Regions from separate parts of the Halomonas sp. A3H3 genome, predicted to be linked through region 3. Evidence: predicted binding sites of a transcription regulator. Region 3 holds the regulator's gene; each other region holds the start of a gene.
The links. Region 3 encodes sigma-54, which starts transcription at its own class of promoters, with help from an activator protein. Its sites were predicted from a motif close to TGGCACNNNNNTTGCTNT; they were not measured.
Positions count from the first base shown of each region.

Region 1: the regulator sigma-54 is predicted to act here: its motif matches at 1,089-1,106, upstream of HALA3H3_RS09425 (amino acid ABC transporter substrate-binding protein).
Region 2: the regulator sigma-54 is predicted to act here: its motif matches at 2,333-2,350, upstream of codB (cytosine permease).
Region 4: the regulator sigma-54 is predicted to act here: its motif matches at 1,759-1,776, upstream of HALA3H3_RS01780 (NarK family nitrate/nitrite MFS transporter).

Region 1 is NZ_HG423343.1:2,112,148-2,115,872, reverse strand. It holds gene hemE (uroporphyrinogen decarboxylase) at 1-67, shown strand, start outside; gene speE (polyamine aminopropyltransferase) at 67-933, shown strand; gene HALA3H3_RS09425 (amino acid ABC transporter substrate-binding protein) at 1,202-2,227, shown strand; gene HALA3H3_RS09420 (amino acid ABC transporter permease) at 2,342-3,532, shown strand; gene HALA3H3_RS09415 (amino acid ABC transporter permease) at 3,548-3,725, shown strand, end outside.
Region 2 is NZ_HG423343.1:2,638,731-2,642,455, reverse strand. It holds gene HALA3H3_RS11750 (amino acid ABC transporter substrate-binding protein) at 1-663, opposite strand, end outside; gene HALA3H3_RS11745 (diguanylate cyclase domain-containing protein) at 668-2,116, opposite strand; gene codB (cytosine permease) at 2,394-3,659, shown strand; gene codA (cytosine deaminase) at 3,676-3,725, shown strand, end outside.
Region 3 is NZ_HG423343.1:5,105,280-5,109,004, reverse strand. It holds gene hpf (ribosome hibernation-promoting factor, HPF/YfiA family) at 1-92, opposite strand, end outside; gene HALA3H3_RS23235 (RNA polymerase factor sigma-54) at 190-1,602, opposite strand; gene lptB (LPS export ABC transporter ATP-binding protein) at 1,732-2,481, opposite strand; gene lptA (lipopolysaccharide transport periplasmic protein LptA) at 2,493-3,008, opposite strand; gene lptC (LPS export ABC transporter periplasmic protein LptC) at 3,020-3,589, opposite strand; gene HALA3H3_RS23215 (KdsC family phosphatase) at 3,590-3,725, opposite strand, start outside.
Region 4 is NZ_HG423343.1:394,050-397,774, reverse strand. It holds gene HALA3H3_RS01785 (nitrate regulatory protein) at 1-115, opposite strand, end outside; gene HALA3H3_RS01780 (NarK family nitrate/nitrite MFS transporter) at 241-1,593, opposite strand; gene HALA3H3_RS01775 (patatin-like phospholipase family protein) at 1,937-2,956, opposite strand; gene HALA3H3_RS01770 (CZB domain-containing protein) at 3,060-3,725, opposite strand, start outside.

The DNA of each region.
Region 1 (3,725 bases), 3.0 Mb from region 3:
ATTAAGCCCACAGTATCACCGCGATATTCCAACGCACACAAATGCACAGCACTCAGGAGCCAATTGATGAGCGATTTACGCGACGACCAATGGTTTACCGAAGTCTTTGATAGCCACGGCAGCGCTTTCTCACTGAAGATCTCTGAAAAACTGCTGGATGTACAGAGCCAATACCAGCATCTAGAGGTCTACGCCACCGAGACCTACGGCAACCTAATGGTGCTGGACGGCTGCGTGATGCTGACTGATCGCGATAACTTCCTCTACCATGAGATGATTGCGCATCCGGCGCTGTTTACCCACCAAGATCCCAAACGTGTGGTGATCATCGGCGGTGGCGACTGCGGCACCTTAAAAGAGGTGCTGCGCCACCCGAGTGTCGAGAAAGTTACCCAAATTGACATCGACGAAGAGGTCACCAAGGCCTCTGAGCGCTTCTTCCCGTCGTTGGTAGCGTCGAATAACGACCCCCGCGCTGAACTGCTGTTCGCCGACGGCGTCAAGTGGGTGGACGATGCACCTGATGAGAGCATCGATGTGCTGATTATCGACTCCACCGACCCGGTTGGGCCCGCTGAAGGGCTGTTTAAAACCGATTTTCTCAAGCGCTGCCACCGTATTTTGAAAAGCGGCGGCGTAATGGTGCAGCAGAGCGAATCACCGCTTTACCACAGTGGCTCGATCATCCGAGAGCTGCGCAACGACATGTTGAAAGCCGGTTTTGACAGCGTTGCCACGCTGCCCTTCCCGCAGCCGGTATATCCTTCAGGCTGGTGGAGCGTAACATTGGCGGGTAAAGCCACCGACGTGAATACGTTCCGCGAGCAGGCAGCCACCAACCACGACTTACCGCTTGAATACTATAGCGTTGACGCCCATCGCGGTGCGCTCGCCCTCCCGCCGTTTATGCGCAAGGCATTCGCAGCCGAGTAAACCACGCCTAATAACTGCCTTTGTGTTACCGCCCACCTCAGCTTGCCCTATAACGGTGCAATGCGAGGTGGGCAGTAACCTTTTTGCACCTAGACCTTCGTCTCGAATTCGTTGAGTAGCGTTGAAAAGCGCTGAATTAACGCCTGTACCCTTGTTGGCATCTTCCTTGCTAGGTTTAGTGACATGCTACGGCATGCATAACTATTTCAACTACTGGTTTCAATAACTGATTTCAATAGCTGATTCCAATAACTTCGAGGGAAACTAGATGTTCAATAAAAAACACTTAGCGCTTCTGGCGTCCGCTGGCTCACTTAGCCTGGCGGGAATGGCAACTGCTCAAGCCGACACCCTGGAAGATACCATTGAGCGTGGTGCCGTTCAGTGTGGTGTGAGCGATGGTTTGCCGGGCTTCTCAGCTCCGGACGACGACGGTAACTGGCAAGGTATCGACGTTGATGTATGCCGCGCTGTAGCGGCAGCGGTACTCGGCGACTCAGAAGCCGTCAACTATATTTCACTCAACGCCGTGGAGCGCTTCACCGCCCTGCAATCAGGTGAAGTCGACGTTCTATCACGTAATACCACTTGGACCACTACCCGCGATACTACTCTGGGCCTGAACTTCACCGGGGTTACTTTTTACGACGGCCAGGGCTTCATGGTATCCCGTGACCTGGGTATTACCGGTGCAGACGAGCTAGACGGCGCCTCCATCTGCATTCAGTCTGGCACCACTACCGAGCTGAACCTGGCTGACTACTTCCGTGCTAACGACATGGAATTCAACCCGATCGTATTTGATACCTCTGAGCAAACCGTGGGTGGCTATCAGGCCGGCCGCTGTGACGTGCTAACCTCCGATACCTCTCAGCTAGCGGCGCTACGTATTCAGCTAGACGATCCTTCAGCCTCGATGATCCTGTCTGACGTTATCTCCAAAGAGCCACTAGGCCCTGTGGTTCGTCAGGGTGACGATCTTTGGTTCAACATTGTGAAATGGTCGCTGTTCGCCATGATTAACGCCGAAGAGTACGGCGTCACCAGTGAAAACGCTGAAGAAATGCTTAACTCTGAAGACCCCAACATCGCTCGCTTGCTAGGCCAAGACGGCAACTACGGTGAAGGCATGAACCTAGAAGCAGATTGGGCCTACAACATTATTAGCCAAGTGGGTAACTACGCTGAAAGCTTCGACCGCAACGTGGGCATGGGCTCGCCGCTGGAAATTGAGCGCGGTGTTAACGCCCTATGGACAGACGGCGGCTTCCAGTACGCTCCCCCGATTCGCTAAGCGTCTCGCTTGACCCCGGCCCGCCACCCTCTTCACAGGTATCTGTTTAAAGGACCTGTTTCAAGGTCGTGGCGGGCCATTTGATTGACCTTCCGTGTAGCGGAGACGCCATCCATGTCTGTAAGACCTAACGTTCGCCCCGCTGGCCACAAGCCGCCGTTTTGGCGAGACCGCGCTAAGCGCGCACTTATTTTTCAGCTTATATTGGTCGCCGTTGTCGCGGCTTTCCTGATCTATATTATCGGCAATACCCAAGCCAACCTGAATGCTCGCGGCATTACCACTGGCTTTGGCTTCCTGGGCAACACAGCCGGCTTTGGTATTGGTCAAAGCTTAATCGAGTACTCCTCCCAAAGTACCTACGGCCGCACTTTTGTGATTGGCTTGCTCAATACGCTGCTAGTCGGTGGATTGGGGGTGTTAGCTGCCTCGATTATTGGTTTTATCGTCGGTATCGCGCGGCTATCGCCCAACTGGTTGATCGCTCGGCTAGCCAATGCGTATATCGAAACGTTTCGTAATATCCCCCTGCTGCTGCAAATTTTCTTCTGGTACTTTGCTGTACTGCGGACGTTACCCAGCGCTAGAGAGAGCATGGCCTTTGGTGAAGCCATTTTCCTGAACGTACGCGGGCTGTACCTGCCTCAGCCTCTGTTCGAGTCAGGATTTGGTCTTATCCCAGCCACCTTCGTGGTGGCTATTATTGCCAGCATCGCACTGGTCATGTGGAACAAGCGCCGTCACGAAGCCACCGGCAAGCGCCTACCGGTTTTCTGGATGTCGCTGGTGATTATCTTTGGCCTACCACTGCTGGTACTGGTCGCTACAGGTGTACCGGTGACCTGGGAGATGCCGGTACTGCGCGGCTTTAACTTCGGCGGTGGTATTACCATTATCCCTGAATTTTTGGCCCTGTGGCTGGCGCTGTCTATCTATACCGCGTCCTTCATTGCGGAGATTGTGCGCTCGGGCATCCAAGCCATCCCCCATGGCCAAACGGAAGCCGCCCAGGCATTGAGCTTGCCGCGCAAGCTAGTGCTGCGCCTAATCATCATTCCCCAGGCTATGCGCGTCATTATTCCGCCACTCACCAGCCAATACCTCAACCTGATTAAAAACTCGTCACTGGCCACCGCCATCGGCTACCCCGACCTGGTATCGGTTTTTGCCGGCACCACGCTCAACCAGACCGGTCAGGCAATCGAAGTCATTGCCATGACCATGGCGGTTTATCTGATCATCAGCTTGCTGGTGTCCATGTTCATGAACTGGTTCAACGCTCGCGTTGCGCTGGTCGAACGCTAGGCCGGAGGCGACCCCATGATTCACAATAAAGAAACCATACCTCAGCGCCCGGCTCCTAAAGGCACCATTGGGCCGGTTGCCTGGCTACGAGGCAATCTGTTCAACGGCCCTATCAATAGCATCTTCACGCTACTGGGCCTGTACGTGCTCTATCTACTCGTGGTGCCAACAGTTCAGTGGGCATTTATTGATG
Region 2 (3,725 bases), 2.5 Mb from region 3:
TTGAGAAATATGAAAAGCGGCAGGGTCAACGGCAGACGAAACCAAACCTGCTAACAAAACCTCATCCATCACAAACGCGGAAGCCTGTCCTGAAGCCACCATATCAAAGGCTTCTTCATGATTACGGCTTAGCATTACCGATATTGCTAGCCCCTCGGTGCGATTGAGTTCGTTGAGCTGGGCAATATTGATAGTGCCCGTTGTTGATACCACGCTGCGGCCCGCCAAATCCTGCAAACTGTCCATATGCTGCTCGGCGAGGGATACATAGCGCGTTGCGGTCAGAAAATGAGGATATGAAAAAGCGGCCTGACGGCGACGTTCAGGGGTATTGGTGGTCACTCCACACTCGATATCCACTTCACCATTACGTACTAATATGAACCGATTTGCAGGCGTTACCGGCACATAATTTACCTTGAGATCACCTAAGCCCAATGTTTCCTCCAGACCTTCGATGACGTTTAGGCACAGGTCAATCGCATAGCCTGTTGGCTGGTCGTTAACCAGGTAGGAGAAGGGGGCTTCGCTGGTACGATGGCCGATAGTAATCTCACCAGTAGACACAATACGCGACAACGTCGGCGAGGAGGCGATCTCCTCACCAGCAGCGGCACCTTGCCACACCGCACTGGTCATTAATAACGCTACTAGCCACTTCATAGGCTTACCTTTGTTCGATGATCCCGGAATCCATTGTCATCCCTGCGGCATAGAGCATATAGCGGTCGCGCCCTTTCGCCTTGGCCGCATAGAGCGCCAGATCTGCGTGACGTAGCAGATCGTGGCTATTGCGGCCATCAGCGGGTGCGGTTGCAATGCCAACACTCACTCCAATGTTAATTTCCTGGTTATGAAACTGATACGGTTCACGTAGAACAGACACAATTGCTTCTGCCAGTACTTTTGCCTCATTGGTGGCACTACGCACAACGCGTTGAATGATGGCAAACTCATCGCCACCAAGGCGCGCCACCAAATCATCGTCGGTCAGCAGCCCCTGCACCCGCTGACTAACTTCAACGAGCAAAGCATCACCCGCCGCGTGCCCCAGACTATCGTTAACTGCTTTAAAATGGTCAAGATCAAATAGCATGACATTAAATACGTCGCCTTGAAGCAGTGAGTGCACAGCGGTTTTTAAAGCATTATTTAATTGCACACGGTTGGGCAATTTGGTCAGCTCATCATGATGAGCAAGATGCTGAAAGCGGAGAGCTTCGTCTTTAACTTCAAGTAAGTGTTCACGCTCAATGACTTTCTTACGAAGCGCATCTATGGCCTTTGCCATCCGGCCAATTTCATCGTTACGGTCGGTATAAGGCGTGCTGTCAGCGGTCTGGTTTTTAGCGATTTCGGTGAGCGACTTAATTAATACTGGCACGGGTGTAAATAACTGACGCATCAAAATAGTGACTAGCAGGGCTGTCGCGACCAATACCACCAGTAGTGCTATAAACGCTTTGCTGATCAGATCATTACGCATCTGATACAGCCCTTCTTGCTGGCCTATGGTGGCTACTAGAACGCCTAACAGTTGACCATCAGGGGTAACAATGGGCAGCGAACTAATGAAGTGCTCTTCACCGCCAATGCTGGCAAATCCAACATAAAAATCAGCGGCATCCGCTTTTGTTTGCCATGTATCTACCGTCAAGTTGGCAGGCGAGTCTGATGGTGTATTAAGCGCATCTGCCACTACGGTGAGAGCCCCCTCTGATGACTTCGCGAACAGCCACACATTGTTACGTGTTTGTGCACTTGCCAACGCCAATACATCAATCGGGCTAAACCCAGTTTCCAGAACCGACTCTTCATCACCAATCGGGCGCTGGGAAATGATACGCGTGACTTGACCCGTGCCATCGGTCTTAACCGCCACGGACGTATAAATACGCCTAATAGTCGCGCTTACTATCTGGGCATTCACCTGCGCTTCGCGCAACCACTGCTCCCGAGCCCCACGTTCAACCATAAAAAAACCCGACAGCGCCCCCGTTACATACGCAAACAGCACGCCCATCAGCATAAACATCACCACCTTACCCACCAGGGTATGATGCCAAGGAAGTCTAGCTGCAGGCAGTGAAGCACTCCTATGCTGGGGTTCTGGCATCTACTCCGGTTCCTTCAAGGTTATAGCTGCAACGGGCGTATCTGGGCGTAATCGCAATAAGCGACCATCGCTTTAACAAACAAGCTTTTTTGACCACTATTTTATTCGGCAAACGTACACAAACAATTAGGTTTTATTTACTAAAGTATCATTAAAATGAGTAGGCATGTCTTAAAAAAAATGACAAGCGTAATCATTCTTACTGACCTACTCTTTTGGCATATCTCTTGCTTTATAAATAGCTAACAGGTTCGCTGATTTATATTAGGAGAGCGTGATGCATCATTCTGACTATCCACTCAGTGAAGTCCCTACCAGTGCCCGCAAGGGCCTGCTTTCTACCTCGGCAGTACTGCTTGGATTTACGTTTTTCACCGCCACCATGTGGGCGGGCGGCACGTTAGGCCAAGCCTTTCCGATTGGCCAACTGCTATGGATCATAGTGATTGGCAACTTGCTGCTGGGGATGTATGCAGTAGCCCTCGCCTATATTGCTTGTAAAAGCGGGCTCAATTCGGTGCTGATGGGGCGCTTCTGCTTCGGCGAAAAAGGCAGCAAACTTTCCGACTTTATTCTCGGTTTTACCCAGATCGGTTGGTACGCCTGGGGCACCGCCACGATTGCCCTAGTGTTAGTACGCACCACCGGGATGCCTGAATGGCTGGAAATCCCCTTAATGGTGCTATTTGGGTTTGGTTTCTGCGTGACCGCCATGATTGGCTATAGAGGTATGGACTGGCTATCGCGCTTTGCCGTCCCCGCCATGATGCTGTTTATCGTCATCAGCCTGTTTACCGGCCTGGTGGATGTGCGCGGCTTTGCGGGACTGAGCCAGCAGACGCCCACGGAAAGCATGAGCGTAGCAGCGGCGATTACTGTGATTATCGGTACCTTTATTAGCGGCGGCACTCAAGCGACTAACTGGAGCCGCTTCGCCAAAACGCCGAAAATTGCCGTGATCGCGACCCTGGCGGCCTTTTTTGTCGGTAACGGCTTAATGGTTCTGACCGGCGCTCTTGGCACCATGATTTACCAGCAGGCGGATATCGTGGATGTATTGATCGCTCAGGGCTTTGTCACCATCGCCGTGCTGATGCTGTTCCTGAATATCTGGACAACCCAGGACAACACTATCTACAACTTCGCCGTGGCGGGCTGTAATTTGCTGCGCACCGAAAAGCGCCGCCTGGTCACTGTGGGCGGCGCGGCGATTGGCACGGTGCTGGCGGTAGGCGGCATGTATAACCTACTCATCCCATTTCTGGTGTTACTCGGCACCTTTATACCGCCCATGGGCGGGGTGATCATGGCGGACTTTTGGCTCAAGCATAAAGGCCGCTACCCCACATTGGATAAAGCACAACTACCCGACTTCAACCGCCGAGGGTTAGCTGCGTATGCGCTGGGCGCCGGAGCCGCTTACTTTTCCCCGTTACTGCCACCACTGATAGGTGTTGTAGTGGCAGCAGGAAGCTACGCCGTGCTGCTGCGCCTAAATCACGCTACGCTGGGTGATAGCCTTCCATCCACTGCCAAACAATAAGCGAGCTGTTTTTTATATGAGCATGCAAATTATCAACGCCCGCCTACGCCAGCGCCCTGAGCTTTA
Region 3 (3,725 bases):
TAATGGCGCTCTACACGCTCAAGCTTTTCGTTGACATAGTCACGCAAGGCGTCAGTCAGTTCTACGTGATGACCAGTGATATTTACTTGCATTGACGTGCTCCTTATCCATCGGACTGTACTTCGATTGTAACCCTTTTTGCCGCGTTGCAAAGCCCTTGTCGAGAGTTTCCCTGAAACGTTAACGAAGTTAGCGCAAACGACGCCGTTCACTGGAAGAGGGAATGCCCATGGCTTCACGGTATTTCGCCACCGTACGACGCGCCACTTGAATCCCTCCTTCGCCTAATAGCGTCACTAAGCGGCTGTCTGAAAGCGGCTTGCCGGGCGGCTCCTCTTGAATCAGTTTCTTGAGTCGTGCACGGATGGCGGTGCTGGAGTGGCTGTCGCCATCTTGACCGCTCACCTGGCTTGAGAAAAAGTATTTGAGTTCAAACACACCACGGGGTGTATGGATATATTTTTGCGTCGTTACCCGTGAAATAGTCGACTCGTGCATCTCCACGGCTTCGGCAATGTCGGCCAGTATCAGTGGTTTCATGGCTTCTTCGCCGTGCTCTAAAAAGCCAATCTGGCGGGTAATGATTTCGCGACCAACACGCAGCAGCGTATCGTTTCGGCTAGAGAGGCTCTTGATCAACCAGCGCGCTTCCTGCAAGTGCTCTTTGAGAAACTGGTTGTCATCGCTTTTATCCGCACGCTTAATCAAGCTGGCGTAGTCGGGCTGAATGCGCAGCCGTGGCAGGGCCTCGGGGTTGAGCTCTAAATGCCAGCCTTCATTATCGTGGCGGACGACTAGATCGGGGGTGACATAGCTGTCATCGGTGTCGCCGTAGGCGCTGCCTGGGCGTGGGTCTAGGCTGCGAATAAGCAGGATGACATCGGCCAGCTGTTCGTCGTCGAGCCCTAGACGGCGTTTCAGCAGACGCATATCGTCTTTGCCAAGCGCTTCGAGAAACTGCCGCACCAAGCGGCGGGCGGGAACCAGCAGTGGCGTATCATCGGGGAGAGCTGCGAGCTGCAGCATCAAGCACTCACGCAAGTCACGGGCAAATATGCCGGTCGGCTCAAACTGCTGGAGCTTGAGTAGAATGGTTTCCACTTCGCGCTGGCTTAGCCCGTCAATGCCCTGGGCACGAAGCCCTTCACGGATGTCGTTGAGCGGCTGGGTCAGGTAGCCGTTGGCGTCTAGCGCGTCGATTAAGCTTTCCGCGACAAGCTGCTCGCGAGCGCTAAAATCGGTCATGGCGAGTTGCCACAGCAGGTGGCCATGAAGGCTCTGCCCGGCTGCCTGGCGCTCAAAGTCGGGGCCTTCGCTGCTGCCCCCCTGGCTTCCCATATCTTGATAGGTATCTGACCAGTCGCTATCTACCGAGAGCTCAGTAGGGATGCTCTCTGACCACTCTTCTTCCTTAGGCTCGCTGACAGCCTGTTCACTAAATTCATCTTCCTGCTCCAGCATGGGATTGGCATCGAGGGCCTGCTGAATTTCTTGACGAAGATCCAGCGTAGAGAGTTGCAGCAGCGCAATGGCCTGCTGCAACTGGGGCGTCATGGTCAGCTGTGTGCCGATACGCAGTTGGAGAGAAGCTTTCATGACCATCTGAGAACCACTCGTTAATCAGAATGCTCCACCCTAGTGCGAGTGAGTGCTTGGCGCAAGTGCAATAAGCATGCCATTGGTCGTAAAGTTGTTTTAAAGCGCTATTTAGGGGTGATTAAGGCAAAAACATTACAGGCGAAAATCGGCGCCCAAATACACATCCCTTACTTTTTGGTTGGTGAGAATCGAGGCGGGCGAGCCACTGGCGATGATTTGCCCATCGCCGACGATATAGGCGATATCGCAAATGTCTAGTGTTTCACGCACGTTGTGATCGGTGATCAGCACGCCGATATGGCGCTGTTTCAGTGCACGAATGATGGTTTTAATCTCACCTACCGAGATGGGGTCAACGCCCGCAAAAGGCTCATCGAGCAGAATAAAAGCGGGCTCTGTGGCTAGCGAGCGGGCTATTTCTACACGCCTGCGCTCGCCGCCCGAAAGGCTCATGCCCAGGTTGTCGCGAATATGGGTGATATGGAAGTCTTCGAGTAGCGCTTCCAGGCGCTGTTCGCGATCGCTGCGGTTAAGCTCTTTGCGGGTCTCGAGTATCGCCATAATATTCTCGGCAACCGAGAGTTTGCGGAAAATAGACGCCTCTTGAGGTAGATAGCCAATCCCCGCGGCTGCGCGCTCGTGCATGGGGGCGCGCGTTAAATCCACATCGTCGATACCCACCTTGCCAGCGTCGGATTTGACCAGCCCAACAATCATATAAAATGAGGTGGTTTTGCCCGCGCCGTTGGGGCCCAAAAGGCCAACGACACTGCCTTGGGATATCTCCAGATTGATGTCTTTGACCACTCGGCGGCGTTTGTAGCTTTTAGCCAGGTGGTGGGCATAAAGGGTTTTGATCGGCGCAGTGTCAGCAGTGGCCACAGCTAGGCTCCCTATTGTTCAGGCTGAAGGGTCATGCGTATGCGCTGGGGCTCGCTGCCATCAACGTCAGAGCGCGCTTGAATCACTTCTCGGTCAATAAAATACTCAAGGCGACCGCCACTAAAGGTGTCCTCTTGCTGGGTCAGTTCGGCTTGGTCGATCAGCTCTACGCGACGCTCGGCGACGTGATAAATAATCCGCCGCGCCCAGCCTTCCGTGGGGCCTTCTTGCCCTTCGCCTTGATGGCGCAAGTAGGCGCGCTCACCGGTAGCGGTGGCTGTCGAGAGTTCGCCCGCGTCGTTGCGTTCGATCTCTACCCGCTCGCCGCGCAGCTGCATTTCGCCTTGGCGAATGTCCACATCCCCAGTATAAACAGCTGTGCCTGCCCGCTGATCAAGATCTAAACGGTCGGCTTCCACTTCCACTGGGGCCTGGGAAGATGAGTTGGTTTGGGCTAACACTGATAAAGGTATCGCTAAACCGAACAGTGCAGTGTAGAGCAGGGCTGGGGAAATCATGGCTTTCATGGCGGTTCCTATTAGCGTTGTGTGGCCGGGGGGTGCGTGCCGCGCACATTATCCGTTAAGCGAACCTGGCTGGTGTTAAGCCAAACGTCCATACGTGAAGCGCTCATTTGCTGCGGCGGTTGCTGCATCAATACCGGTGTGTCACTCCAGGCATGCTGCTCGAGGCCATCATAGTGCAGTAGCTCGGTATCTAGCTGCCAGCCTTCATCTGGTGCAAACAGCCGAGCCGAACCTGACAGCAGCAGGGCTTGGGTAGCGGTGTTGAGCGTGCCTACATCGGCGCTGGCCAGCCACTGACGGTTTTCGCTGTCATACAGTACTGCCTCGGGCTCTTCCGTCCAGGTTTCGCTGCGCTGCGGGGTATGGATAAGGCGCGGTGTTTTTAGCGACTGCATGACACTGCCGTTATCCCCGAATAGGGTAATCTCGGCATTTTCCAGCACGTGGCCAGGTTCCTGAGCCTGTGCTTCGGGGTCGATGCTGGTGTCTTGAGGCCCGCGGGGGTCAAGCCATACCAGCAGAATCCCCAGCGCGATGACTAGCCCGGCTAACCAGAGGCGTACTTTAAAGCGTTTAAACATTTACGTGCGGCCGTGCAGATAGGTGTCGAGCACCGCGCCCCAGTGTCCTTGAGATTCAAGCAGCGTATCGCAGATCTCACGTACGGCACCGTGGCCACCCAGGCGTTCGGTAGTCCAGTCGGCGTGGGTATGCATA
Region 4 (3,725 bases), 4.7 Mb from region 3:
GCATATGAATAAAGCGGCTGATGTCGCCGACAATATCGGCGGTGGTGGCAAGGTGGGTAAGGTTGTCGATATCGCAACGGATGGCGGTTAAGAGCAGTTGCTGCGCTGAAGACATAGAAATTTCCTTAGTGACTCGCCGCCTAAATGTGAACACTCCCATACCGTTATTCTCCCATACCATGCCGAAGCGTATGGGAGTGAACAGGAACGTTATGGAAGTATGAGTGTACTGGAAAGCGCTTAGCGTAACGACAGAGCGCCCGCGCCTACATCATTACCTACTGCGTCGCTATACGCTTTGGCCTCTTCTGCTTCGGTAGCATCGCTAAAGCGTACCACCAACACACATGAAGCCAGGATCAGTACAGTGAGGCCTAAATAGAACAGACCTTGCTGATAGGTCAGGCTTTCGCTGCGGAACAGAAAGGCAGCGCCTACCGCGCCCACATTACCGCCAGCGCCGACTATGCCCGCCACGGCACCCAGCGCCTTTTTGTTGATAAACGGCACCACGCCAAAAGTAGCGCCTTCCGCCATCTGCACAAACAGGCTGAACACCAGCATTATACCTATCGCTAGACTTAATACGTGCATCTGCGAAAACGCTACCAACGCAATACCTTCGCAAACCAAGGCAATAAACAGCCAGCGAACGCGTCCTTTCAAGCCCCCTTGCTTAGCGAAAAGATCCGAGAAGACGCCGCCTAAAGTACGCGCAAAAATATTCATTAAACCAAACAGACCGGCAATCAGACCCGCGGTGGCCAGGGTAAGATCAAACTTATCAAAGAAGTAGATGGCGGCAATATTGTTGATCGTCAGTTCCACGCCAAAGCAGAGGCCATAGACAACGAACAGCGCCCAAACACGAATATCCTTGGCGGCGGCTAGAAAGCTTTGCGCGGCACCATTTTCTCCTGAAGCTTCAGGCAATTCGCCGCGTGCGCGCAGGTCACTGAAGTTGCCGTTGGGGGCATCCTGGGTAAAGAACCAGTAGCCAATGCCGGTAAAGAACATCACTACACCAGGCACCATCATCGCTAAACGCCAGCCAAAGGCTTCGTTAACGCCCAGCATCAGCATGCCCGAGAAGATTAGTGGCATCAGTATCTGCGTGGTGCCACCACCCAGGTTTCCCCAACCTGCGCTAGTAGCGTTGGCAGTGCCGACCACATTGGGGGCGAACATCATCGAGGTGTGGTACTGGGTAATCACGAAGGAGGCGCCAATGGCCCCAATGGCTAAGCGCGCCAATAGAAAGGTTTCAAAGCTATCGGCCAAGCCAATGCCCATCACCGGAATAGCGCCTAATATCAGTAGCCCGGTATAGGTTTTACGCGGACCGATGCGGTCACACAGTACGCCAATCGCAAGGCGCACAATGACCGTAATCGCTACCGAAGCGATAATCGTATTGCCGATTTGTGTTTGAGTCAGTGAAAGGTCTTCTCGAACAATCGCCATAAGAGGGGCGATGCCGAACCAGCCGAAGAAACAGATATGAAACGCGAACCATGAAAAGTGGAAAGCGCGCATCTGAGGAGTCGAGAAGTTAAGCAGCCGAATACGGTTGGCTTTGTTGCGTATGTCCATGGGATGGCCTCACGGGGCATAAAACGAGTTAGTCGCTACGCAACGCAAACAAGTTAGCGCGTTACGCAAACAATTGACGAGAACATGCCTTCATCGTTGAAGGTCAGGCTCGACGCACTCGTACCCAGTTGGGCCTGGTCCACGCCTACCACCACTGGTAGGAGTTATGCAGGTAGTTTGCCAGTTGAATATTTATTGCTAAAAATCAATATCTTAATTTATTTTTTGTTGTGCGTGTTAGAGATGAGTGATCAAGTCTATGCTGCATTATTGGGCATGCAACGCCGATTTTGCGGCATCTTGGTGCTAGAAGGGTGCAATGGGCGGACTGAACGTGCAGCCATTATTCATGTAAATAGACGGCATCAATATCCAGTGTGGAGTGGCTACCAATCGCTTCAAAGTGTTCGCTTAACCAACGTTCAGCGGCAGCTTGTCCCTGCTCGAAAAGATGGCATAGAAAAGGCCACTCAGAATTGGATTTGCTGGAGACAGAGAGGCCCTCAAGTGCCTGCTCGCCGCTAATGCGGTGGAACAACGCCTGCTGGTAGCAGTTTTCAATGCCTTGCTCATCGAGGGTATGCTTAAGCAGCGCAATCATACGGATCTCTTTAATCAGTGCTGAGTTAAAGGTGATCTCGTTGAGGCGATTCATAATGGCCGATGCCGAGGTGGGGACTTCGTTACGGCTGATTGGGTTGATTTGTATCAGCAGAATATCCCGTGCGCTGCACTCCTCCATGAGAGGAAACAGGGCGGGGTTACCCATGTAGCCACCATCCCAATACGCTTCGCCGTCGATCTCCACTGCTTGGAATATAAAGGGCAAGCAAGCGGAGGCCATCACCGCGTCAACGCTCATCTCTTCACGGCGGAACACCCGCTGTTTACCCGTGCGTACATTAGTGGCCGCGACAAACAGCTTAAGCTGTTGGCATTGCCTAACCCGCTCGAAATCAATATGTTCGGCCACGATATCGCGCAGCGGATTTATATTGAGTGGGTTGAGTTGGTAGGGGGAGGCCACACGGCTTAATAGGTCCATCGCAATAAAACCGGGCGAGTGATCCAGGCTCCAGTTGCCGGTCAATATGTCCAAGGGAGAGCGGCGGATGGGGCTGGCCATACCCGCGCGACTCACCGCTTGCCAAAAGTCGTGCAGTGCTTGCCGAGCGGTCTCTTTATCGCCTCTTGTGAGCGCATCGGCCATTACCACGCCATTCATTGCCCCGGCGCTGGTGCCGCTGATGCCCTCAATCTCAATGCGGTCATCTGCCAGTAGGCGATCAATGACACCCCAGGTATAAGCCCCGTGGGCGCCACCGCCTTGTAACGCGAGATCTAGCTTTTTGACCTGTGCCATATGCTTTTTCCCATTGCTGCTGGTGAGGAAAGTGGTTTTATTGCAACCAGCATGGCATAGGCGGCTAGATAAGACGAAAGGCTATTTAGCGTACAACGGCTATTTAAGGTGCGCCCGCAAGCGGTGAGTGATGATTGGTTGAATAGGGCGCCTCATACATGGCGTGCTCCATGAGGTTGTCCAACTGCAGGGCGAGCTGCTGGCTGGCTTCTTCCATGACTCCCAAGGCGGCCAGTTGACCATTGCGGTCGCCCAGGCGGGCAAACTTAAGTGCTTCCGCGCCACTGTCATGCATACGGCGATGGGGTGCCGCCAGCGCTCGATAGGCCTCAGTGCGGGCGTAACGTTGGTGACCTTCTCCATGTTGATGCCAGCGCCCTAAACGGCATTGGTGATGGTCTTCTAGGGGAGTGTCTGTGTTGGCAGAGAGGAGCTGCTTATAAAGCCGACACTTCCACACCGCATGATCAAGCTTCGCGGAGTGTAAAAACGCAGCGGTGGCATTGTGATGAATCACCTTGTGCATATGCTGAGCTTGGTCAGCAAGCTGATGCACTGCCTGCTTGGCTGCTTGCGCGGAATGGGTAATCTCCTCGTCGGCCAGACGTTTTTTCACTACGGCCTGCGAGTGTTCTCTTACCTGGCTATTAATTTGCTCCATCAGTAGGCTGAGCTGATGGCTCAAGCTGTGCATAGTCAACGCTAAGCGGTGGACATCGTCTGCAATGGCTGCCAATCCTGGAGATTGCTGGCTAGCGGCATCGGTGCT